4 regions of the Streptomyces sp. NPDC104307 genome follow, and region 1 is predicted to be linked to each of the others. Evidence: riboswitches for the same ligand, from Rfam matches in the RefSeq annotation. Region 1 holds a riboswitch; each other region holds the start of a gene.

Region 1 (5,775 bases):
CGCTCAGCAGGTAGGAGTCGACGCCCACCTTCTTCAGGGCGGCCGGGGTGAATCCGTCCCCTTCGTTGAAGCCGTAGTTCCAGCCCGCGAAGACCAGGTCGGCGCGTGCGCCGAGGACGAGTTCCTTGTTGATCGTCTTCTTGGACAGCCAGGTGGTCTTCTTGTAGCCGCCCTTCCAGGGGACGGATGTCAGATCGCCCTTGTCGTCGGGCATCACATAGCCCGCCATATGGTCTTCGAGATCCAGGGCGAACATGATCTCGGTGATTCCGACGTCGTTGGTGACCACGCGCTGCGGGGCCTTCTCGTAGGTCTTCCTCTCACCGCAGTTCTCGACGGTCACGGGGTAGTGGCCCCCGGCGGCGGGTGCGCTCTTGTCGTCGTTCCCGTCCTGTGGGGTGATCTCGGCGCCGCAGCCACTGAGGGCCAGGACAGCGGTGAGGGCGAGGCCGATTGCGGCAGGACGTATCGGGCTGGGCATGGTGGCAGTGCTTCCTTAGGAACGGGCGACGGGGAGGAGACGGTCGAAGATCAGCTGTACGGCGCCGGTCTCCGGGTGCGGTACGCGGTGCGCCCGGACGCCGAAGACCTCGGCCAGCAGTTCAGGGGTGAGTACGTCGTGCGGGGCGCCCGAGGCGACGATCCGGCCGCGGTCGATGACATGGAGGACGTCGCAGTGGAGCGCGGCGAGATTGAGGTCGTGCAACGCCGTGAGCACGGTCAGTCCGCTGGCACGCACCAGGGCCAGTACCTCCAGCTGCTGGGCGATGTCCAGGTGGTTGGTGGGCTCGTCGAGCACCAGCGCGCGTGGCTGCTGCGCCATGGCGCGGGCGATCAGGACCCGCTGCTTCTCGCCTCCGGACAGGGTCAGGAAGCCCCGGTCGGCCAGGTGGCCTGCCCCGACCTCCGCCAGCGCCGCCTCACAGGTGCGCCGGTCCTCCTCCGACATGCGCGCCGTCGGTCCCTGGTGCGGCATCCTTCCCATCGCCACGATCTCGGCGACGGTGAAGTCGAACTCGTGACTCGACTCCTGGGGAAGCGCGGCCAGCCGACGGGCGCTCTCCCGCGGACTCAGGGCGTGCAGGTCCTCGCCGCCGATCCGGACGGTTCCGGTGGCGGGGTTCAGCGCCCGGTAGACGCAGCGCAACAGCGTTGACTTCCCGCTGCCGTTGGGCCCCACCAGGCCGACGAGCTGAGCGTCGCCCGCTCGCAGCGTGACGTCCTCCACCAGCCGCGCGCCGGCGATCTCGACCGTCAGCGCGTCGATGTCGATCCGCATCACGCACCCCCGAAGGTGTAGGAGCGGCGGCGCATGAGCAGGATGAAGCACGGCACGCCGATCATCGCGGTCAGCACGCCGAGCGGCAGTTCGGCCGGGGCGAGCAGCACGCGCGAGAGGATGTCCACCCAGATCAGCAGGACGGCGCCCGCGAGCGGTGCGACGGCCAGCAGACGGCGGTGATCCGCGCCGACCAGCATGCGTGCGGCGTGCGGGACCATCAGCCCGACGAAGCCGATCGCGCCGCTCACCGCGACCAGTGCCCCGGTGACCGCTGCGGAGACCAGGAACAGTTCCTTGCGCAGCCTGCCCGCGTCCACTCCCAGGGCGGCTGCGGTCTCGTCGCCCATCGCCAGGGCGTTGAGCCGGCGCGCCGACCACCAGAGGTGGGCGAGGCCGCCGATGGTGGCGCCCGCGGCGATCGGTACGGAGGACCAGGTGGCGCCCCCGAGGCTGCCCAGCATCCACATCATCGCGGAGCGGGCGGCCTCGCCCCGTTCCGCGGCGAACACCATGAACGTCGTGATGGCCGAGAAGCCGTAGTACATGGCCGTGCCCGTCAGGACCAGGCGCAGCGGGGTCAGTCCGCGCGCGGTGCCGGCGACCGCGTATACGAGCATCATCGCGAGGAGCGCGGCGACGAACGCCGCCGTGGACAGCGCCCAGACACCGAATGCGCCGAAGATCCCGAAGATGAGTACGGCGTTCGCGCCGACGGCGGCGCCGGAGGAGATGCCGAGGACGAACGGGTCGGCCAGGGCGTTGCGGACCATGGCCTGGACCGCGACGCCGATCGCGGACAGTCCGGCTCCGACGACCGCGGCCAGCACGGCTCGTGGAAAGCGCAGCTCCCACACGATGGTGTATCCGGCGACTTCGCCGGGAGCGATCCGCTGTCCCGTCAGGCCGGCCCACAGGTAGCGCGACACCTCTCCCCAGGAGAGCCCCGAGGCACCGATTCCGGCGCCGCAGACGAGGGAGAGCGGCAGCAGGACACACAGCGTGATCACCAGCAGGGGCAGGGGTACGCGGCGGGGAGGGGCGGGCCCGCCACCGGCGCGCGCCGCGCGCGAGGGCGGGGCGGGTATGCGTTCGAGGGGAGTGACCACGGTCGGATCGCTTTCACCTCAGGCCGTGCACCTGCACGATCGAAGGAGCGGCCCGGACGCGAGGCGCCCTGTGCAGCACCTCTCGCAGTCCACGGCGAATTGACAGGAGCCTTCACCACCGCGGGTAATCGGGCTCGCGGAGCCATCAGGAGGGCTCCGCCTACCGTTGCGGGTCAGCGCCGGAATTCGACCGGACTTCCCCCGCGGGGCGTGATCAGCTTACGGGTACGGCACGGCGCCCTCCTTTTCGCCCCTGAGCCCCGGGCGCCCCGGAGTACCCCCCGAGCACCCCTGAACGGCCCCCGACCCGACCCGGAGAAGCCCCTGACGGGAGCACCACACGGGCGACGGAGCACGGCCACCCCGGTCTGCTGCTCGGACTGGCGGCTGCCGGTGCGCGACCGCGTTTGACCTGAGTAGACCTGTCTGTCTAGCCTCTTTGAAGAAACTAGACAGACAGGTCTACTCAATGCTCTGGACGGGAATGGTCATGACGAATCCCTCGGTCGTCCCGATATCCAAACCGGCCCGCGCATCGGACGCGGCGCCCGCCGGCCCCGGATCCGTTGCCATACCCGCCGCCATATCCACTCGGGGCCGGCGGCTGCCGCCGAACGTGGCGCTGTACGTACTCGCCTCGATCACCATCTCGTTCCTGGCGGCCTCCAGCGCACCGACTCCGCTCTACGCGGTCTACCAGGCGGAATGGGGCTTCGACCCGATCACCACGACCGTGGTCTTCGGCGTCTACGCGGTGGCCGTGCTGCTCGGGCTGCTCACCATGGGCAAGCTCTCCGACCATGTCGGCAGGCGGCCGGTGCTGCTGGCCGCGCTGGCGGCGCAGGCCCTCTCGATGGTCGTGTTCACCACCGCCGACGGCGTGCCGGCGCTGATGGCCGCCCGGATCGTGCAGGGCCTGTCGACCGGCGCGGCGCTCGGCGCGATCGGTGCGGGAATGATGGACATCGACCGGCCGCGCGGCACGATCACCAACGCGGTAGCCCCGGGCATCGGCACGGCGACCGGCGCGCTGGTCTCCGGACTCGTCGTCCAGTTCCTGCCCGCCCCCACGCACCTGGTCTACCTGGGGCTGCTGGCGGTCTTCGTCGTCCAGGCCGTCGCCGTCGCGCTGATGGCGGAGACGGTGACCCGCAAGCCGGGGGCACTGGCGAGCCTGGCCCCGGAGATCAAGCTGCCGCGCGCCGTACGCCGCCCGATGCTGGTGGCCGCACCGGTGCTGTTCGCCGTCTGGGCGCTGGCCGGGCTGTACGGGTCGCTGGGCCCGTCCCTCGCGCGCCGGCTGACCGGTTCCGGGTCCGAAGTCCTGGGCGGGCTGAGCCTGTTCGTGCTCGCCGGGGTGGCCGCCGTCTCCGTACTGGTCCTGCGCAAGGCGGCGACCCGGACGGTGATGCTCACCGGCATCCTCGCGCTGATCGCCGGGGTGGCCCTCACCCTCGCCTCGATCCGCGGCTCCTCCCCCACCGGCTTCTTCGCCGGCACCGCCCTCGCGGGCGTCGGCTTCGGCAGCGGGTTCCAGGGCGGCATCCGTACGGTCATGCCGCTGGCCCGGCCGCACGAGAGTTCCGGGGTGCTGTCCCTGCTCTTCGTCATCTCCTACCTGGGGATGGGCGTGCCCACCGTGATCGCCGGGTTCCTCGTCGTCCACGCGGGCGGACTCGCCGCCACCGCGCAGGAGTACGGCGTCGCCGTGATCGTCCTCGCGGCGTTCGCGCTGCTCGGGCTGGTGCGCGGCGGCCGGGACGGGGCGGCGGTCCTGCCGGGCGAGCGGATCGGCGGCAGCGCCTGAGGGGTGGCCCCGGGCCGGGGCATAATGTAGACAGATCTGTCTGAAGGAGTGACCGCCATGGCGAGTGTCCGGAGCACCGCGAAGCCGTCGGCGCGCGAGCGCCTGCTCGCCGCCGCCGACGAACTGTTCTACGCCGAGGGCGTGCAGAGCGTCGGAATCGACCGGGTCATCGAGCACGCGGGCGTGGCCAAGGCGTCGCTGTACAACACCTTCGGCGGCAAGGAGCAGCTCGTCCGGGCCTACCTGGACACCCGGCACGCGGCCACCGCAGAGCGGATCACCCGGGCCGTCGCGGAGCACGACACGCCCCGCGAGCAGATGCTCGCGGTCTTCGATTCCCAGGGACGGCAGTTCGACCGGCCCGACTTCCACGGCTGCGCGTTCATCCGCGTCGGCGCGGAGGCCAGCCCCGGCGGACTGGTCCAGGAAGCGGCGGACAGCTTCCGCGGCTGGATGCGCGGACTCTTCACCCGCCTCGCCACCGAGGCGGGCGCCGCCGACCCCGACGCCCTGGGCCACCAGCTCCAGATCCTCTACGACGGCGCCGGCATCTCCGCCCTGATGGACCACGGCTCCGGCGTGGCCGCGGCCACCCGTGCCGCGGCGACCGCCCTGATCGCGGCGGCCACGGGCGCACCCGCCGAGGCATGAACGCCGCCCGGTACGCCCGCGGGCCCCTACCGCGAGCGTGACGGCGTTTCGCCGGCCGGCCGCGGGGCTCCCCAGGCCGCCGCGCACAGGGACTCGGCCACGGCAGCCGTATAACGGGCGGCCGCGAGCCAGTACAGGGCGAAGTCGTCCGTATCGGCAGGCAGGAGGCGGCCGAAGTGGTCCCGGTCGCGGCGGGCCGCAGAGGCGCACAGCGCGGTCAGCAGCCCGGCGGCCGTGTGGAGGCCCGCACGGCTGATGCGGCGGGTCTCGGCGGTGACGTCACCGAGCATGCCGAGGGCGGCCCGGCCCGCCGGGACCGTCTGTTCGACCCGGCGCTCCAGGAGGTAGAGGGGCGAGTGCGCGTCGGACTCCCCGGGCCGGCGCGACGCCAGGTGGACGGGGGCGGCCGGGTCCGGGAGGTCGGCGCGGCGCAGGCGGTCGAGGCCGAGGTCGATCGTGCCCTCGCCGGTGGGGTGCGAGCAGGCGAGAAGGGTGAGCCGGGGGTGAAGGGCGGGCACCAGGCGGCCGATGATCCTCAGCCGGGCCCCCGGCGCCGCAGCCAGCAGCATCAGGTTGTCGCGGTGGGCCAGCGCGGGATCGTCGTCGGCGACGGCGAGCCGGACGTCAATGCCGCCTTCGCACCGCGCGAGCAGGCAGGTGCCGCCGGACTCCCTTACGGCGCCGAGGAGTTCGACGTCCAGGAAGAGCAGGTCGCTGCCGCCGCCGTCCGGGTCCGCGTAGCGGGAGGTGGACCGCAGGGCGCGGGTGGCCTGTTCGGACGGCGGTGTCGCCCACAGAGCTGCGAGCGGCGGCTCGGTCCACGCCGCGCCCCGGGCGGTCACGGCCTTGACGCCCTTCCCCGCGCCCAGTCTGCCGTCCGGTGAGACCGTGGCACCCGAGACCGCCAGACCGGCCCGGCCCAGCTCCCG
Region 2 (5,775 bases), on a different contig from region 1:
CACGAGGTTGTTGGAGACGATCGAGTCACCGGTCGCGAAGAACGCGACGAGCCGACCGATCATGTGCTGCTCGCCCGGCGACAGCTTGGCGAGGTCGGCGACGTCGGAGTGCAGGTCGACCTCCTCCACCGTCCAGGTGTTCTTGATCGCGTCCCGGTAGCGCTCGTAGAAGTCCGGGTAGCGCATGGGCCGCAGGGTCAGTTCGAAGCCCGGGTCGAGCAGGTTCTTGTGGTCGTTGGTGCTCATTACTGGCAGGCCTCGCAGGACTCGGGGTTTTCGAGGGAGCAGGCGATCGCGTCCGCGTCGGGCGCGGCCGCCTGCTGTACGGGAATGGGGGCGGCGGCCGCGACCTGCCCGGACGCCGCACGGGCGATCCGGGTCGCCGGGCGCGAGCGCAGGTAGTACGTCGTCTTCAGCCCCTGCTTCCAGGCGTACGCGTACATCGAGGAGAGCTTGCCGATCGTCGGCGTCTCCAGGAACAGGTTCAGCGACTGGCTCTGGTCCAGGAACGGCGTACGGGCCGCCGCCATGTCGATCAGTCCGCGCTGCGGGATCTCCCACGCCGTGCGGTACAGCGCCCGCACGTCCTCGGGGATCCAGGCGAAGCCCTGCACGGAGCCGCTGGCCTCACGCAGCGCCTCGCGGGTCCGCGCGTCCCACACGCCGAGCCGCTTCAGCTCGTCCACCAGGTAGGCGTTGACCTGGAGGAACTCACCGCTGAGCGTCTCGCGCTTGAAGAGGTTGGAGACCTGCGGCTCGATGCACTCGTACACGCCCGCGATGGACGCGATCGTTGCGGTCGGCGCGATGGCCAGGAGCAGCGAGTTCCGCATGCCGGTCTTCGCGACCCGGGCGCGCAGCGCGTCCCAGCGCTCCGGCCAGTTCAGCTCGGTGTCGTAGTGGTCGGGGTGCAGCACGCCGCGTGCGGCACGCGTCTCGGACCAGGCGGGGAGGGGGCCCGACCGCTCGGCGAGATCGCAGGACGCCTCGTAGGCCGCGAGCATGATCCGCTCGGAGATCTTCGTGGAGAGCGCGCGGGCCTCTGCGGAGTCGAAGGGCAGCCGCAGCTGGAAGAAGACGTCCTGGAGGCCCATCGCGCCCAGGCCCACCGGCCGCCAGCGGGCGTTGGAGCGCCCGGCCTGCTCGGTCGGGTAGAAGTTGATGTCCACGACCCGGTCCAGGAAGGTCACGGCGGTGCGCACGGTGGCGTCGAGCCGCTCCCAGTCGATCGTGCCGCCGTCGACGAACGCGCCGAGGTTGACCGAACCGAGGTTGCAGACGGCCGTCTCGCCGTCGTCGGTGACCTCAAGGATCTCCGTGCACAGGTTCGAGGAGTGCACGACGCGGCCGGGCTCCGCGGTCTGGTTCGCGGTCCGGTTGGAGGCGTCCTTGAACGTCATCCAGCCCTGGCCGGTCTGGGCGAGGGTCCGCATCATCCGGCCGTACAGCTCACGGGCCGGCATGGTCTTGCGGGCCAGGCCCTTGGCCTCTGCCGCCCGGTAGGCGGCGTCGAACGCGTCGCCCCACAGGTCCACCAGCTCGGGCACATCGGCCGGGGAGAACAGCGACCAGGTGGAGTCCGCGTCGACCCGGCGCATGAACTCGTCCGGGATCCAGTGCGCCAGGTTCAGGTTGTGCGTGCGCCGCTGGTCCTCGCCCGTGTTGTCGCGCAGCTCCAGGAACTCCTCGATGTCCGCGTGCCAGGTCTCCAGGTAGACGGCGGCGGCGCCCTTGCGCCGGCCGCCCTGGTTGACCGCCGCGACGGAGGCGTCGAGCGTCTTCAGGAACGGGACGATGCCGTTGGAGTGCCCGTTGGTGCCCCGGATCAGCGAACCTCGGGCCCTGATGCGGGAGTACGAGAGGCCGATGCCGCCCGCGTGCTTGGAGAGGCGCGCCACCTGGTGGTAGCGGTCGTAGATCGAGTCCAGCTCGTCCAGCGGCGAGTCCAGCAGATAGCAGGAGGACATCTGCGGGTGCCGGGTACCGGAGTTGAAGAGGGTGGGGGAGGAGGGCAGGTAGTCCAGCCGGCTCATCAGCCGGTACAGGGCCGCGACCTCGTCCAGCGCGTGCTCCGAGTTGTCCTCCGCGAGCCCGGCGGCCACCCGCAGCATGAAGTGCTGGGGGGTCTCGACGACCTGGCGGGTGATCGGGTGGCGCAGCAGGTAGCGGCTGTGCAGGGTGCGCAGTCCGAAGTAGCCGAAGCGGTCGTCGGCGCCGTCGGTGAGCGCCTGTCCCACCAGGGCGTCCAGGGCGGCCGCGTGCAGCGTCACGAACTCGGCGGTGCGGTCCGCGATCAGGCCCTCGCGGTGTCCGACGGCGACCGAGGCGGAGAAGGACGTCGAGCCCTGCCCGGCCGCCTCGTCCGCGATGGAGCGGGTGAGCAGCCGGGCGGCGAGCCGGGAGTAGGCGGGGTCCTCGGAGATCAGGCCGGCGGCCGCCTCTGTGGCCAGCGAGCGCAGCTCGGCCTCGTCCGACCGGGCGTTGCGGCCGCGCAGCGCGGCGGCGGCGACGCGTCCGGGGTCGGTGTCGGGCAGATCCGCGGTGAGGGCGGTGAGGGTCCGCAGCAGTGCGGTGCCCGGTCCGTCGCTCGTGGTTCCCGTTGATTCGGCCGCTGAAACCGGATCGGCTGGCGCGATGGTCACGTGGTGCTCTCCCTCGCTCGGCTCTGGGCCGACGGGGGAGCGGGGGCAGCCGGGCGGAGCGGGGCCCGTTCGGGCAGCACTCCGTGCGGCGTCCACCGGCCCATCCACGAGGCCCGGACGTCTGGGCGTCCGGTTCGGTCGAGCCGGACGCGCTGTCGGCAGGTCCTCGGACTCGGGGTGCGCAAAAGCACACCGATCACACCGTTGCGGGACAGTTCCGGATTCGCACCGGATTTCCCTGCGGCGACAGCGAGCACGAGCATACATGTGGGGGCCGCCCGATGAGGCAGCCCCCACATGTTGTGTCGCGTGGCCGATCAGGAGACCGCCGGGAACTCCAGTCGGTACGTCAGCAGCGAGAGCCCCTCGATCGGATACCAGTCCCTTTCCGGGGTCCGGACGAAGCCGAGGCGCCCGTAGATCCTATGGGCCCCGCGCATGGCCGGCTGCGTCGAGAGGACGATTCCGGTGACCCCCGCGGTGGCCCGTGCGCGGTCGATGCAGGCCCGGACGAGCGCCTCGCCCGCCCCGGCCCCGCGGGCCTCCCGGGAGACCGCGAGCATCCGGAACTCGGCCTCGTCCGGCGTCGCGATATCGGCCCAGCGGTTGCCCGGCGGCGCGTAGGTGACCCCGCCGAGGACGCGGCCCCGGGCGTCCGTCGCGACGAGCACCTCGGCCTCCTCGGCCCGCCGGGGGACGTCGCGCAGCTGTACCAGGTACGGGTCGTCGGCGCCGTAGTCCAGCAGCCCGTCCCCGAGATAGGCCTCGGCGGTGATCTCGCCTAGGGCGGCGTACTCGGCGGGCTCGATCGGCCTGATGGTTATGTCCATGCACGGAAGTCTGCCGCACCTCCGGGCGGCGACGGCACGGGGTTTTCGCCGGACGTGCGAACGGGCCGCCGCACCCCACGTGCTGGGGGTGCGGCGGCCCGTGGCGCCGTGGTCAGTGACCGCCGGGCGCACCGGCCGTGGCCGGCGGGAGCTCCGTCTTCACGCCCGGGTCGCCCGCGTCCGCGGTGTAGTCGCCGGGAGAGGTCTCGTCGAGTCCGGCAGGCGCCTTCAGGGCGTTCAGGACGAAGGTGAGGACGACGGTCACCACGATGTTCAGTACGAACGCCGTCAGGCCGATGTAGCCGATCTCACCGATGCCCGGGATCTCCTTGGAAGACCCGCCGAAGTGCGCCTGGGTGGGACTGGCGACCCCGTAGGCGGCGGCCGTCCCGTAGACCATGCCGACCGCCCAGCCAGCGAGCAGCGCCCAGCGGTGGAACCAGCGGGTGAACAGTCCGCCGACCAGGGCGGGCATCGTCTGGAGGATCCAGATGCCGCCGAGCAGCTGGAAGTTGATCGCGACCGTCTTGTCCATGGTGAGGACGAAGGCGAGCGCGCCGACCTTCACCAGCAGCGAGACCAGCTTGGAGACCTTGGTCTCCTGCTCGGGCGTCGCGTCGGGCTTCAGGAAGTCCTTGTAGATGTTCCGGGTGAAGAGGTTCGCCGCCGCGATCGACATGATCGCCGCGGGGACCAGGGCGCCGATGCCGATGGCGGCGAACGCCACGCCCGCGAACCAGTCGGGGAACATGTCCTCGAACAGCTGCGGGATCGCCAGCTGGCCGTTGTCCACCTTGACCCCGGCGGCGATCGCCATGAAGCCGAGCAGCGCGAGCAGGCCCAGCATCAGCGAGTACAGCGGCAGGATCGTGGTGTTGCGGCGGATCACGTTGCGGCTGCGGCTGGAGAGCGTCGCCGTGATCGAGTGCGGGTACATGAAGAGCGCCAGCGCCGAGCCCAACGCCAGTGTGGCGTAACCCCACTGGCCGTCCACGCCGGGCGCGAGCGCACCGGTCGGCTTACCGCCCGGCGGGCCGTTGAACTTCTCCTGCGCGGCGGCGAAGATGTCGTGGAAGCCGCCGAGCTTGATCGGGATGTAGATGATCGCCACGGCGATGACCAGGTAGATCAGCCCGTCCTTGACGAACGCGATCAGCGCGGGCGCGCGCAGCCCCGAGGAGTACGTGTACGCGGCGAGCACCGCGAACGCGATCAGCAGCGGCAGGTCCTTGACGAACCAGTTGGTGTCCTCGCCGCCGCCGACGCCCATCACGTCCAGCACCGCCTGGATGCCGACGAGCTGGAGCGCGATGTACGGCATGGTGGCGAGGATGCCGGTGACCGCGACGGCCAGCGACAGCCCCTTGGAGCCGAACCGGCCGCGGACGAAGTCCGAGGTGGTGACGTAGCCGTGCTTGTGCGAGACCGACCACAGGCGCGGCAGGAAGGTGAAGATCAGCGGGTACACCAGGATGGTGTAGGGCACCGCGAAGAAGCCGGCCGCGCCGGCCGCGTAGATCGCCGCGGGCACGGCGACGAAGGTGTACGCGGTGTAGAGGTCGCCGCCGAGCAGGAACCAGGTGACCCAGGTACCGAAGGACCGTCCTCCCAGGCCCCATTCGTCGAGGCTGGCCTCGTTCTCCGCCTTGCGCCAGCGGGCGGCCATGAAGCCGACGACCGTGACGGCCAGGAAGAAGAAGATGAAGACACCGAGCGCGATGCCGTTCACGCCGTCCTTCATGCGGACGCACCCCCCTTGCGCGCGCGCTGGTCACGCTGCCACAGCTTGTACGCGATCATCGTGAGTGCGGTCGAGATGAGCACCCAGAGCATCTGGTACCAGTAGAAGAACGGGATGCCGATGAAGGTCGGGTCGATCTTGGCGTACGAACCCACCCAGAGCATCGCCACGAACGGCGCGATGAGGCAGAGCGCGATGACCACCCGCACGGGTGTGACCGTGGGTGGTGCCGCTCCTGGTTCCGCTGGCTTTCCTACTGGTTCTTCCGGCATGGCGGCGACTCCGTCCCCTCGCTGATCACCGATGTAATGCGCAGGAAATCTAGGCGAGGGTCCCGCCCAGCGTCACCCCCTGTCCGCATTGCGGTCCGGCAACGGTCTTCCGTCCGGTGGCCGGTGGCTGCGGCGGTCCTCGGTGTCGGGGAAGTGGTGCAGACCAATGACGGTACGAAGTCCCTGCCCGGAGCACGGAAAAGCCCTCGTGGAATCGCTTCCACGAGGGCTTCAGGAGTGCTGAGCTCAGTCCAGCGGGCGCTTGAGGCGGGCCACGAACTTGTAGCGGT
Region 3 (5,775 bases), on a different contig from region 1:
CGGTGCGGCCGGTGGCTCAGTCCTCGCCCTCCAGATCGCCTTCCGTCTCCAGGAAGACCTGGCGCAGACCGGCGAGGACCTCCGGGTCCGGCTTCTCCCACATGCCGCGCGACTCGGCCTCCAGGAGACGTTCCGCGATGCCGTGGAGGGCCCAGGGGTTGGCGCGCTGGAGGAACTCGCGGTTGGCCGGGTCCAGGACATAGGTCTCGGTGAGCTTGTCGTACATCCAGTCGGCGACCACCCCCGTCGTGGCGTCGTAGCCGAAGAGGTAGTCGACGGTGGCGGCCAGCTCGAAGGCGCCCTTGTAGCCGTGGCGGCGCATCGCCTCGATCCACTTGGGGTTGACGACGCGGGCCCGGAAGACGCGCGAGGTCTCCTCGACCAGGGTGCGGGTCCGGACGGTCTCCGGCCGGGTGGAGTCCCCGATGTACGCCTCTGGGGCGGTGCCCTTGAGCGCGCGCACGGTGGCCACCATGCCGCCGTGGTACTGGAAGTAGTCGTCCGAGTCCGCGATGTCGTGCTCGCGGGTGTCGGTGTTCTTGGCCGCGACCTCGATGCGCTTGTACGCCGTCTCCATCTCCTCGCGGGCCGGTCGTCCGTCGAGTTCGCGGCCGTAGGCGTAGCCGCCCCAGACGGTGTAGACCTCGGCCAGGTCCGCGTCGGTGCGCCAGTCCCGTGAGTCGATGAGCTGGAGCAGTCCGGCGCCGTAGGTGCCGGGGCGGGAGCCGAAGATACGGGTGGTGGCGCGGCGTTCGTCGCCGTGCGCGGCCAGGTCCGCCTGGGTGTGCGCCCGTACGTAGTTCTGCTCCGCGGGTTCCTCCAGCGAGGCCGCGAGGCGGACCGCGTCGTCCAGGAGGCCGATGGTGTGCGGGAACGCGTCGCGGAAGAAGCCGCTGATGCGGAGCGTCACATCGATGCGCGGGCGCCCCAGTTCGGCGGCCGGGACCGCCTCAAGCCCGGTGACCCGACGCGAGGCGTCGTCCCAGACCGGGCGGACGCCGAGCAGCGCGAAGGCCTCCGCGACATCGTCGCCGGCGGTACGCATCGCGCTGGTGCCCCACAGGGACAGGCCGACCGAGGTGGGCCAGTCGCCGTTGTCGGTCCGGTAGCGCTCCAGCAGGGAGTCGGCCAGCGCCTGTCCGGTCTCCCAGGCGAGACGGGAAGGCACCGCCTTGGGGTCGACGGAGTAGAAGTTGCGGCCGGTCGGCAGGACGTTGACCAGGCCGCGCAGCGGGGAGCCGGAAGGGCCTGCGGGGACGAAGCCGCCGTTCAGGGCGTGGACGCAGTGGTCGAGTTCGTCGGTGGTGGCCGCCAGCCGGGGCACGACCTCGCGGGCGGCGAAGTCGAGGATGTCGGCGACGGGCCCGGGGTGTCCGGCGGCGACGTCTGCGACGGCCTCCGGCGCCCACTGCGCGTCCTCCATCGCCTGGACCAGGGCGCGGGCCTGCTCCTCCACCTCGTCGGCGGTGGTGCGGGTGGCCGCCGACTCGTCGAGACCGAGCGCCTCGCGCAGGCCGGGCAGGGAGGTGGTGCCGCCCCAGATCTGGCGGGCCCGCAGGATCGCCAGGACCAGGTTGACCCGGTCGGCTCCGGCGGGCGCGCCGCCCAGGACGTGCAGGCCGTCGCGGATCTGCGCGTCCTTGATCTCACAGAGCCAGCCGTCGAGATGCATGATGAACTCGTCGAAGCCCTCGTCCTCCGGGCGGTCTTCGAGACCCAGGTCGTGGTCGAGCTTCGCGGCCTGGATCAGGGTCCAGATCTGGGCCCTGATGGCCGGGAGCTTCGCCGGGTCCATCGCCGCGATCTGGGCGTGCTCGTCCAGCAGCTGTTCCAGCCGGGCCACGTCGCCGTAGCTCTCGGCGCGGGCCATCGGCGGTACGAGGTGGTCCACCAGGGTGGCGTGGACGCGGCGCTTGGCCTGGGTGCCCTCGCCCGGGTCGTTGACCAGGAACGGGTAGACGAGCGGGAGGTCGCCAAGCGCCGCGTCGGGGCCGCACGCGGCGGAGAGCCCGGCGTTCTTCCCGGGCAGCCACTCCAGGTTGCCGTGCTTGCCGAGGTGGATCATCGCGTCGGCGCCGAAGCCGTTGTCGTCCGCGGCGGCGGCGATCCAGCGGTAGGCGGCCAGGTAGTGGTGCGAGGGCGGCAGGTCGGGGTCGTGGTAGATCGCGATCGGGTTCTCGCCGAAGCCGCGCGGCGGCTGGATGAGGATGAGCAGATTGCCCCGGCGCAGGGCGGCGAGGACGATGTCGCCCTCGGGATTGCGCGAGCGGTCCACGAACATCTCGCCCGGAGCGGGGCCCCAGTGCTCCTCGACGGCCTCGCGGAGTTCAGCCGGCAGCGTCGCGTACCAGCGCCGGTAGTCGGCGGCCGGGATGCGGACCGGGTTGCGGGCCAGCTGCTCTTCCGTGAGCCACTCCTGGTCGTGGCCGCCCGCCTCGATCAGCGCGTAGATCAGCTCGTCCCCGTCACCGGAGGCGAGGCCCGGCACCTCCTCGTCACCGAAGTCGTACCCCTCGGCGCGGAGCCGGCGCAGCAGGGCGACGGCGCTCGCCGGGGTGTCGAGTCCGACGGCGTTGCCGATCCGGGAGTGCTTGGTCGGGTACGCGGACAGCACGAGCGCGAGGCGCTTGTCTGCGTTCGGGATGTGGCGGAGCCGCGCGTGGCGCACGGCGGTCCCGGCGACCCGGGCGGCGCGCTCGGCATCGGCCACGTAGGCCGGCAGGCCGTCCTCGTCGATCTCCTTGAACGAGAACGGGACGGTGATCAGGCGGCCGTCGAACTCGGGGACGGCGATCTGGCTCGCGGCGTCCAGCGGCGAGACGCCCTCGTCGTTGTCCTCCCAGTCGGACCGCGAACCGGTGAGGCAGAGCGCCTGGAGGATGGGCACGTCGAGGCCGGTGAGGGCGCCGGCGTCCCAGGACTCGTCGTCACCGCCGGCCGACGCCTCCGCAGGCCGGGTTCCGCCCGCGGCGAGCACCGTGGTCACGATCGCGTCGGCGGCCCGCAGGGCGTCGATCAGCTCGGGCTCCGGTGTGCGCAGCGAGGCGACGAACAGCGGCAGGGCGCGGCCGCCCGCGTCCTCGACGGCGCCGCACAGGGCGTCGATGAACGCGGTGTTGCCGCTCATGTGGTGGGCGCGGTAGTAGAGCACCGCGATGGTGGGGCCGTCCGTCGCGCGGGGCGTGCGCTCCAGCGGTCCCCAGGAGGGCGCCGGGGCGGGCGGTTCGAAGCCGTGGCCGGTGAGCAGGACGGTGTCGGAGAGGAAGCGGGCGAGCTGCTCCAGGTTGCCGGGGCCGCCGTGTGCCAGATAGGCGTGGGCCTCCGCGGCGATGCCGATCGGGACGGTGGAGGCGGCCATCAGCTGGGCGTCGGGGGCCTGTTCGCCGGTGAGGACGACGACGGGGCGGCCGGTGGCCAGCACCTGGTCGAGGCCGTCCTGCCAGGCGCGGACCCCGCCGAGGAGGCGTACGACGACCAGCTCTGTGCCGTCCAGGAGCTGCGGGAGGTCCTGGAGCGGGAGCCGGGAGGGGTTCGCGTAGCGGTAGGCGACCGGGCCGTCACAGGCGCGGGCGCTGAGCAGGTCGGTGTCTGACGTCGACAGGAGCAGGATCATGCGGCGTCTGGCCTTCCTCGGGGTATCCACGCCCCGGGCGGTGTCGGAATGGGACTCCCCTGCTCGGACGGGCCGAGTGGCACGGGGAAGGGAGTTCCTGACTCACCCGGCCGGTGCGGCCGGGATCACAGTGGCGGGACCGCGCCGGAATCGCACCGGGCTTCCTCCCCTGTCGCCGTCTGTGGCGACTACGGACCGCAAGGCCCGTCGCTAGGCATAGTAAGGGGCGGTCAAGAACTGGGAGGCATACGGATCTGATGAGATGGTCGGTATGCTCGCCGCCATGCCCCCGCCAGCCACTTTGCCCGTGCCCACAGGAGCCGCGCCGGTCCGTGACCGCGGTGACGCCTGCCCCGGCACGCTGCGGTTGCACCGGGCGGACGACGGTGCGCTGGCCCGGGTCCGGATCCCCGGGGGGGTACTGAGCGCGGCGCAGGCCGACGTGGTGCGGGAGTTGGCGGAGCGGCTCGGCGATGGTGAGCTGCATCTCACTTCGCGCGGCAATGTGCAGCTGCGCGGTCTGCCGCCGGACTGCGGCGGCGAACTGGCCTCCCGCATGGGTGAGTCGGGGCTGCTGCCCTCCGAGCGCCACGAGCGCGTCCGCAACATCGTGGCCTCCCCGCTGTCCGGGCTCGACGGCCGGGGGCAGCGGGACATCCGCCCGTGGCTGTCCGCGTTGGACGAGCTGGTGTGCGCGAGTGACCTGACGACCGAGCTGTCGGGCCGGTTCCTGTTCGCGCTCGACGACGGCCGCGGCGATGTGGACGCGCTCGGCGCCGATGTGACGCTGCTGGCGCGGGCCGACGGGGACGCGGCTCTGCGGATCGGCCCGGCCGAATCCGTGCTGCGGATACCCGGTGCGCACGCTCCCGCTGCCGCGCTGATCGCCGCCGAGACCTTCCTGGACACCGCGCGCGGCTCCGGCGTCTGGCGGGTGACGGATCTGCGCGCGGACGTCGGGATCCTCCTGGACCAGGTGGTCCGGCGGTTGCGCCAGGCCGGAATCCGCGCCACGCGCACTGCCGGACCCGTACACCCCGCGCAGCCCGCGGCTCCCGCTCCCGCTCCCGGCATCGTGGACGGACCGCACGAGACGGTCGCGCTGTGCGTCGGCGTACCCCTGGGCCGCGTCGGCGCGGAACAGTGGCGGGCGCTGACCCGCGCCGCCCGGCAAGGGGAGGGTGGCGGCGGCGAACTGCGGCTGACCCCCTGGCGCGGCGTCGTCGTACCGGGCGTGGAGCGCGCACGGGCCGCAGAGGCACTGGACGCTCTGGGGACCGCCGGCCTGATCACCGGGCCCCGCTCCCCCTGGACCGGAGTGGGGGCCTGCATCGGGCGCCCCGGCTGCGCCAAGTCCCTCGCCGATGTCCGGGCCGGGGCGACAGCGGCCCTGGGGCCCGTGGGCGCGCTGCCGGTGTACTGGTCGGGGTGCGAACGCCGGTGCGGCCATCCGCGGGGCGCGTGGGTCGATGTCGTCGCCGCCCCGGACGGCTACCGGGTCTCCCTGGTGCGCGACGGTGAACGGCACGCCCCGCAGCCCGTCGCCGACAGCCCGGCCGCTCTAGCGGCAGCCGTGGCCTCGGCCCGGGGCGGCCTGGACGAGCAGCGCCCCGCCCCGTGCCCCGGCACCTGACCTTTCCCACCGGCCGACCGCTCCCGGACCCGACCGACCCATTCCACGCCCGACTTCCATGCCCGACTTCCATGCCCGACTTCCATGCCCGACTTCCATGCCCGATGAAGAGAGCGACAGCACTGTGCACCAGTACGAGAAGGACGGACCGGCCATCTATCGCCAGTCCTTCGCCACGATCCGCGCGGAGGCCGATCTGTCGGGACTGCCCGCCGATGTGAGCCAGGTGGCGGTCCGGATGATCCACGCCTGCGGCATGGTCGACCTCGTACGCGATCTGGCCTTCACCCCGGACGTGGTGTCCCGTGCCCGTGAGGCGCTGCGGGCCGGCGCGCCCATCCTGTGCGACGTGGCCATGGTCGCCAGCGGGGTCACCCGCAAGCGGCTGCCCGCCGGCAACGAGGTCGTGTGCACCCTGTCGGACCCAGCGGTGCCCGGTCTCGCGGCGGAACTCGGCACCACCCGCAGCGCGGCCGCCCTGGAGCTGTGGCGCGATCGGCTGGACGGCGCGGTCGTCGCCGTCGGCAAC
Region 4 (5,775 bases), on a different contig from region 1:
CCCACGCCCGCGCCTGTCAGGCGAAGATCACACAGGAGGCCGCAGGAACCTCCAGGGAGCCCTCCTGGACCGGGATACCGGTCTCCGGGTCCACGGCGAACCAGGCGACGTTCCCGGACCGCTCATTGGCCGCGTACAGCCGTCGCCCGGTGGGGTCGAGCGCGAGGTCGCGCGGCCAGTGGCCACCGCAGCCCACCGTGGTGACCAGGGACGCCTTCTCGCCGGTGGCGTCGAGACCGAGCACCGAGATGCTGTCGTGCCCGCGAGTGGCCGCCCAGAGGAACCTGCCGTCGTGCGAGACGACGACCTCGGACGGGTAGCTCGCCGCGGCGCCGTCCCCGGTCGCCTCCGCGGGCAGCACGGGAGTCTCGCCGACCGCTTCGAGGACTCCGGCGGCGGCGTCCCACCGGCACACGGTGACCGTGGGTTCGAGCTCGTTCAGCACATAGGCGTGGGCGCCGTCGGGGTGGAAGGCGAGATGGCGCGGTCCGGTACCGGGCCGCAGCGCCGTCTCCCCGTGCGGGCGCGGCGCTCCGGTCTCCGCGTCGAGCGCGCAGATCCGTACCGAATCGGTGCCGAGGTCGACGCTCAGCACCCAGTTCCCCGAGGGGTCGGGGAGCACCTGGTGGGCGTGCGGGCCCTCCTGGCGGGTGGCGTCCGGCCCGCTCCCCTCGTGCTGGAGCACGCTGCTGGCGGCACCCAGTGAACCGTCCGCGCGCACGGGCAGCACGGTGACGCTGCCGGAGCCGTAGTTGGCGGTCAGCAGCCGGCCGCCCGCGAGGGTGAGGTGGGTGGGTCCGTCCCCGTCCACCGGCTGGAGGGCGCCGATCGGCCGGGGCGTGTCCTGGGTGACGTCGAGCGCCGCGGCCGCTCCCGGCTCGGTCTCGCTGACCGCGTACAGGACCGCGCCGCCGGGGCCCCCGCCCCGGCCCAGTACCAGGTAGGAGGGGTCGGGCACGGAATCCGTCGCGCCGAGGACGGTGAGCGCCCCGGTCTCCTGGTCCACGGCGGCGACGGTGATGCCCCGCCCGCCCGCCGAGGTGAAGGACCCGATGAATGCCCGTCCGGCACCGTTGCTGCTGTCCACCGCACTGCCTCTCTCCGCCGACTGACCGCGACAGTGGGGACCGTCGCGATCTTCCGCGGCGACGGTAGCAGTGCGGCGAGTGGTCTGGACCAAAGGGTGCGTTATCAGGCCGCGGCGAGCGGGGCCCTCGGCGGGCTGTGCAGCGGCGCGGCCAGCTCGGCCAGCGCCCGCTCCAGGCCGTGCAGGTGGGCGAGGGCGGGTTCCGTCACCCCGGCGTGCGCCGGATGTCCGGGGGCGAGCGGGGTGCGGGCCGGCCGCCCGGGAGCGGTCAGCGCCTCCACCGCGCTCTCGACGCGCCAGCAGGCGGCGGCGAGCCGGGCGTCGTGCGAGGCCTCCGGATCGGCGGCGACGGAGGCCAGTCCGCGCACCTCGCGCGCGCAGTCGTCGAGCAGCGCGAGGACCTGCCGCGCCCGTGCCTTGCGGGCCCTCACCGGGTTGAGGGGGTGCACCAGCGGCGCCAGCGACAGCCGTACCCGGCCGAGGATCGCCTCCAGCTCAGCAACGTGCCGGGGCGGGTCGGCGTCCTCGCTTCCTGCGAGCCGGGCAGCGGCCTCCGCCGTGCAGGTGTGCACGCACCGCAGGGCCCGCTCCACCCAGGCCTCGGTCACCGAGTGCGTGGTCACCGGCAGCACGAACAGCACCGCGAGTACGGCGCCGAGCGCACCGGCCCCCGTCTCGGTGACCCGGAGCACCAGAAGTCCCGCGTCGAGCACGCCGAGCAGCCCGTACAGCATGCTGGCCATCACGGTGACGGCCAGCATCATCCAGGTGTAGGAGACGGCGGCGGTGTAGAAGATCCCGAACACGCCCACCGCGACGACGACGGCGGCCACGACCGGCTCGTGGTGCAGCGGCACGGCCACGGCGAAGCCCAGCCCGATGCCGAGCACGGTCCCCAGGAATCGCCTGAACCCGCGCACCACGGTCTCGCCGCGAGAGGTCGTGGCCACGAACACCCACCAGGTGGCGCCGACCGCCCAGTACCAGCGCTGGTCGGAGAGCAGCTGGCCCACCGCGAGCGCGAATCCCGCGCCCAGGGTCGCCTGTACGGCCTGCCGCGTCGTGATGCGCCGCAGCCCCGTCGCTCCCGCGGGAAGGCCGACCGTCGCCGGGGCCGTGATCCGGCGCTCGTAGCACCACGCCCCGAACCGCACCAGGGACGACGCGAGGAGCGACAGCAGCACCGCCGCGTACAGCTCGGGCAGCTGGCCGGGCACGGTGTGCAGGAACTGGGCGGAGAAGTAGGCCATGAAGGCGAACACGCCCAGCGAGTGCCCGCGCGGCCCCCACCGCCGCGCGTACACCCCGGCCCCCACGACGGCGAGGAACGCCAGGTCGCGGGCGACGGGTACGTCGTGCAGCACGGCGGCGAGCGTGAGCACCGGGAGGCCGACGACGGGGAGCAGCGCGGTCGTCGTGGCCTGCCCGCGCACCGTCGGGTCGGTCACTGTGAACAGGGCGAGCAGCGCGGCCAGGCCCCCCGTGATGGCCGCCACCAGCGAGTGCCCCGCCGCCCCGCACAGGGCGACGGCGAGCCCGATGCCGAGCACGGCCCGGGACGCGAACCGCAGCCGGATCCGCCCGGGGTCGTGTGCGACGAACGCCCTCTTCAGCAAGTCGCCTCGCCCCTTTCGCGCATGACACCAGCGCAGACATGAGAAAGGCGCCACAGAGATCCCTGAGGGACCTGCAGCGCCATTGATGCCTCCATCTCAACACCTGGGGGGCTAATGGTTCAACTCAGACCCACTCCAATGAGCCAATGGCCCACTCATGCCCCACCTCGCCCGACCACGGCAGAGCCAACGGACCAGCCTGAGGACAGTCGGCACAGGAGGAGGAACGCGGCACTCATGGCAACGTCTCCGTCCCCTTCCGGATCCCGGAATGTGAACAGCGGCGCCGCTGCGACGGTCCACCCCCTAGGCTGGCCGGTGCAGCTGGTTCGCCCTGTCCGCCAGGCAGACGCGTCGCAAGAGGGAACCCGGTGTGAATCCGGGACTGCCCCGCAGCGGTAAGTGGGAACGACCGCCGTCATACGCACTGGATCCGTTCGGATCCGGGAAGCGACGGCCAGTAGGAGTCTGCCCCCGGCAGACGTGCCCGCGAGTCCGAAGACCTGCCCGTTGCCCGCACCCGAACCCTCGGACGCGGTTATCCCGGTGACCTCGTGGGCGGGTCGGCGTGCATACCAGACGGAGAATCCGCGCCGAGGCGTGTGCGATATCCGTCAGGTCCGTCATCCCTTCGCGTCCGTGTCCCGTCTCCGGGATGTTCAGGAGTCGTCTCGCGAAGGAGATTTCCGTGACACCCAAGCCCGCAGCCGCGGCAGCACGAGCCACCGTCCACGGCTACCCCCGACAGGGCCCGAACCGGGAACTGAAGAAGGCCGTCGAGGGGTACTGGAAGGGCCGCGTCAGCGCGGAAGCCCTCCGGGAGACGGCGGCGGAACTGCGCCGGTCCAACTGGAAGCGGCTGGCGGATGCCGGCGTCCATGAGGTCCCGACCGGCGATTTCTCGTACTACGACCACGTCCTGGACACCAGTGTCATGGTCGGCGCGGTCCCGCAACGGCACCGTGCGGCCGTCGCCGCCGACGCGCTCGACGGGTACTTCGCGATGGCTCGCGGCACCCAGGACGTGGCGCCGCTGGAGATGACCAAGTGGTTCGACACGAACTACCACTACCTCGTCCCCGAGCTCGGTCCTGACACCGTCTTCACCGCCGACTCCACCAAGCAGGTCACCGAGCTCAGGGAAGCCGTCGCACTCGGGCACACCGCCCGGCCGGTCCTCGTCGGCCCTGTCAGCTACCTCCTGCTGGCCAAGCCCGCCCCGGGGGTGGCGGCCGGCTTCGAGCCGCTCACCCTGCTGGACCGGCTGCTGCCGGTGTACGCGGAGGTGCTCGCGGATCTGCGTGCCGCCGGCGCGGAGTGGGTACAGATCGACGAACCCGCCCTGGTCCAGGACCGCACCCCGGCCGAGCTGAACGCCGCCGCCCGCGCCTACCGCGACCTCGGCGGCCTCACCGACCGGCCCAGGCTGCTCGTCGCCTCCTACTTCGGGCGGCTCGGTGAGGCGCTCCCGGTTCTGGCGAAGGCCCCGGTCGAGGGTCTGGCACTGGACTTCACCGATGCCGCCGCCGCCAACCTCGAAGACCTCGCCGCCGCCGGCGGGCTTCCCGGCAAGCGCCTCGTCGCGGGTGTCGTGAACGGCCGTAACATCTGGATCAACGACTACGAGAAGTCCCTCGCCACCCTCGCCACCCTCCTCGGCCTCGCGGACCGGGTCGACGTGGCCGCGTCCTGTTCCCTGCTGCACGTCCCGCTCGACACGGCGCCGGAGCGGGACATCGACCCGCAGATCCTGCGCTGGCTCGCCTTCGCCGAGCAGAAGACCGCCGAGATCGTCACGCTCGCGAAGGGACTGACCCTGGGCACCGGAGCGATCACCGCCGAGATCGCCGCCAACCGCGCCGACCTCGCGTCCCGCACCGGCTCCCCGATCACCCGTGACCCCGCCGTCCGGGCCAGGACCTCGGCCATCACCGACGCCGACGGCCGCCGCTCCCAGCCGTACACCGAGCGCGCCGCCGCCCAGCGGGCCCACCTCGGGCTGCCGCTGCTGCCGACGACGACCATCGGCTCGTTCCCGCAGACGAGCGAACTGCGCACGGCCCGCGCCGACCTGCGCGCGGGACGGATCGACACGGCCGGCTACGAGGAACGGATCAAGGCCGAGATCGGTGAGGTCATCGCCTTCCAGGAGAAGACCGGCATCGACGTCCTGGTGCACGGTGAGCCCGAACGCAACGACATGGTGCAGTACTTCGCCGAGCAGCTCACCGGCTACCTGGCCACCCAGCACGGCTGGGTCCAGTCCTACGGCACGCGTTACGTCCGCCCGCCGGTCCTCGCGGGCGACATCTCCCGCCCGGAGCCGATGACGGTGCGCTGGACCTCGTACGCCCAGTCGCTCACCGGGCGTCCGGTCAAGGGCATGCTCACCGGGCCGGTGACCATGCTGGCCTGGTCCTTCGTCCGTGACGACCAGCCGCTCGGCGACACCGCACGCCAGGTCGCCCTCGCCCTGCGCGACGAGGTCGACGACCTGGAGGCGGGGGGTGCTTCGGTCATCCAGGTCGACGAGCCCGCGCTGCGCGAGACACTCCCGCTGCGCGCCGCCGACCACGCCGGGTACCTGGAATGGGCCACCGAGTCGTTCCGCCTGACCACCAGCGGGGTACGGCCGGACACCCAGATCCACACCCACATGTGCTACGCGGAGTTCGGTGACATCGTCCAGGCCATCGACGACCTGGACGCCGACGTCATCAGCCTGGAGGCCGCCCGCTCGCACATGCAGGTCGCCCGCGAACTCGCCGCGCACGGATACCCGCGCGAGGCCGGTCCCGGCGTGTACGACATCCACTCACCGCGCGTACCCGACGCCGACGAGGCCGCGGCCCTGCTCCGCAAGGGGCTGAAGGCCATCCCCGCCGAGCGCCTGTGGGTCAATCCGGACTGCGGCCTGAAGACCCGCGGCTGGCCCGAGACCAGGGCGTCCCTGGAGAACCTGGTCGCCGCGGCCCGCACCGTCCGCGGCGAGCTGCCCGCCTCCTGATCGCGAAGGACTCGGGGCGGCGGCCGGAGGTTACGGGCGCCGCCCCGAGTCGTCCGGTCCGGCGG

What was found. Region 1 has a riboswitch for cobalamin ahead of ACZ601_RS04945 (FecCD family ABC transporter permease). Riboswitches for the same ligand answer to the same signal wherever they lie in the genome.
Region 2: another riboswitch for cobalamin. It lies ahead of ACZ601_RS28730 (ribonucleoside-diphosphate reductase subunit alpha); the one in region 1 lies ahead of ACZ601_RS04945 (FecCD family ABC transporter permease).
Region 3: another riboswitch for cobalamin. It lies ahead of cobN (cobaltochelatase subunit CobN); the one in region 1 lies ahead of ACZ601_RS04945 (FecCD family ABC transporter permease).
Region 4: another riboswitch for cobalamin. It lies ahead of metE (5-methyltetrahydropteroyltriglutamate--homocysteine S-methyltransferase); the one in region 1 lies ahead of ACZ601_RS04945 (FecCD family ABC transporter permease).

The regions. Positions count from the first base shown of each region.
Region 1 is NZ_JBVJMU010000001.1:1,214,586-1,220,360, forward strand. Features, by position in the region: gene ACZ601_RS04935 (ABC transporter substrate-binding protein) at 1-481, opposite strand, end outside; gene ACZ601_RS04940 (ABC transporter ATP-binding protein) at 497-1,279, opposite strand; gene ACZ601_RS04945 (FecCD family ABC transporter permease) at 1,279-2,388, opposite strand; cobalamin riboswitch at 2,491-2,636, opposite strand; gene ACZ601_RS04950 (MFS transporter) at 2,879-4,195, shown strand; gene ACZ601_RS04955 (TetR/AcrR family transcriptional regulator) at 4,253-4,846, shown strand; gene ACZ601_RS04960 (hypothetical protein) at 4,873-5,775, opposite strand, start outside.
Region 2 is NZ_JBVJMU010000014.1:79,320-85,094, forward strand. Features, by position in the region: gene ACZ601_RS28725 (ribonucleotide-diphosphate reductase subunit beta) at 1-246, opposite strand, end outside; gene ACZ601_RS28730 (ribonucleoside-diphosphate reductase subunit alpha) at 246-2,642, opposite strand; cobalamin riboswitch at 2,783-2,905, opposite strand; gene ACZ601_RS28735 (GNAT family N-acetyltransferase) at 2,960-3,472, opposite strand; gene mctP (monocarboxylate uptake permease MctP) at 3,585-5,213, opposite strand; gene ACZ601_RS28745 (DUF3311 domain-containing protein) at 5,210-5,485, opposite strand; gene ACZ601_RS28750 (GntR family transcriptional regulator) at 5,732-5,775, opposite strand, start outside.
Region 3 is NZ_JBVJMU010000010.1:25,271-31,045, forward strand. Features, by position in the region: gene cobN (cobaltochelatase subunit CobN) at 17-3,613, opposite strand; cobalamin riboswitch at 3,686-3,837, opposite strand; gene cobG (precorrin-3B synthase) at 3,885-5,246, shown strand; gene ACZ601_RS24090 (precorrin-8X methylmutase) at 5,371-5,775, shown strand, end outside.
Region 4 is NZ_JBVJMU010000005.1:440,487-446,261, reverse strand. Features, by position in the region: gene ACZ601_RS17040 (lactonase family protein) at 17-1,087, opposite strand; gene ACZ601_RS17035 (FUSC family protein) at 1,192-2,703, opposite strand; cobalamin riboswitch at 3,012-3,228, shown strand; gene metE (5-methyltetrahydropteroyltriglutamate--homocysteine S-methyltransferase) at 3,392-5,710, shown strand; gene ACZ601_RS17025 (ECF transporter S component family protein) at 5,741-5,775, opposite strand, start outside.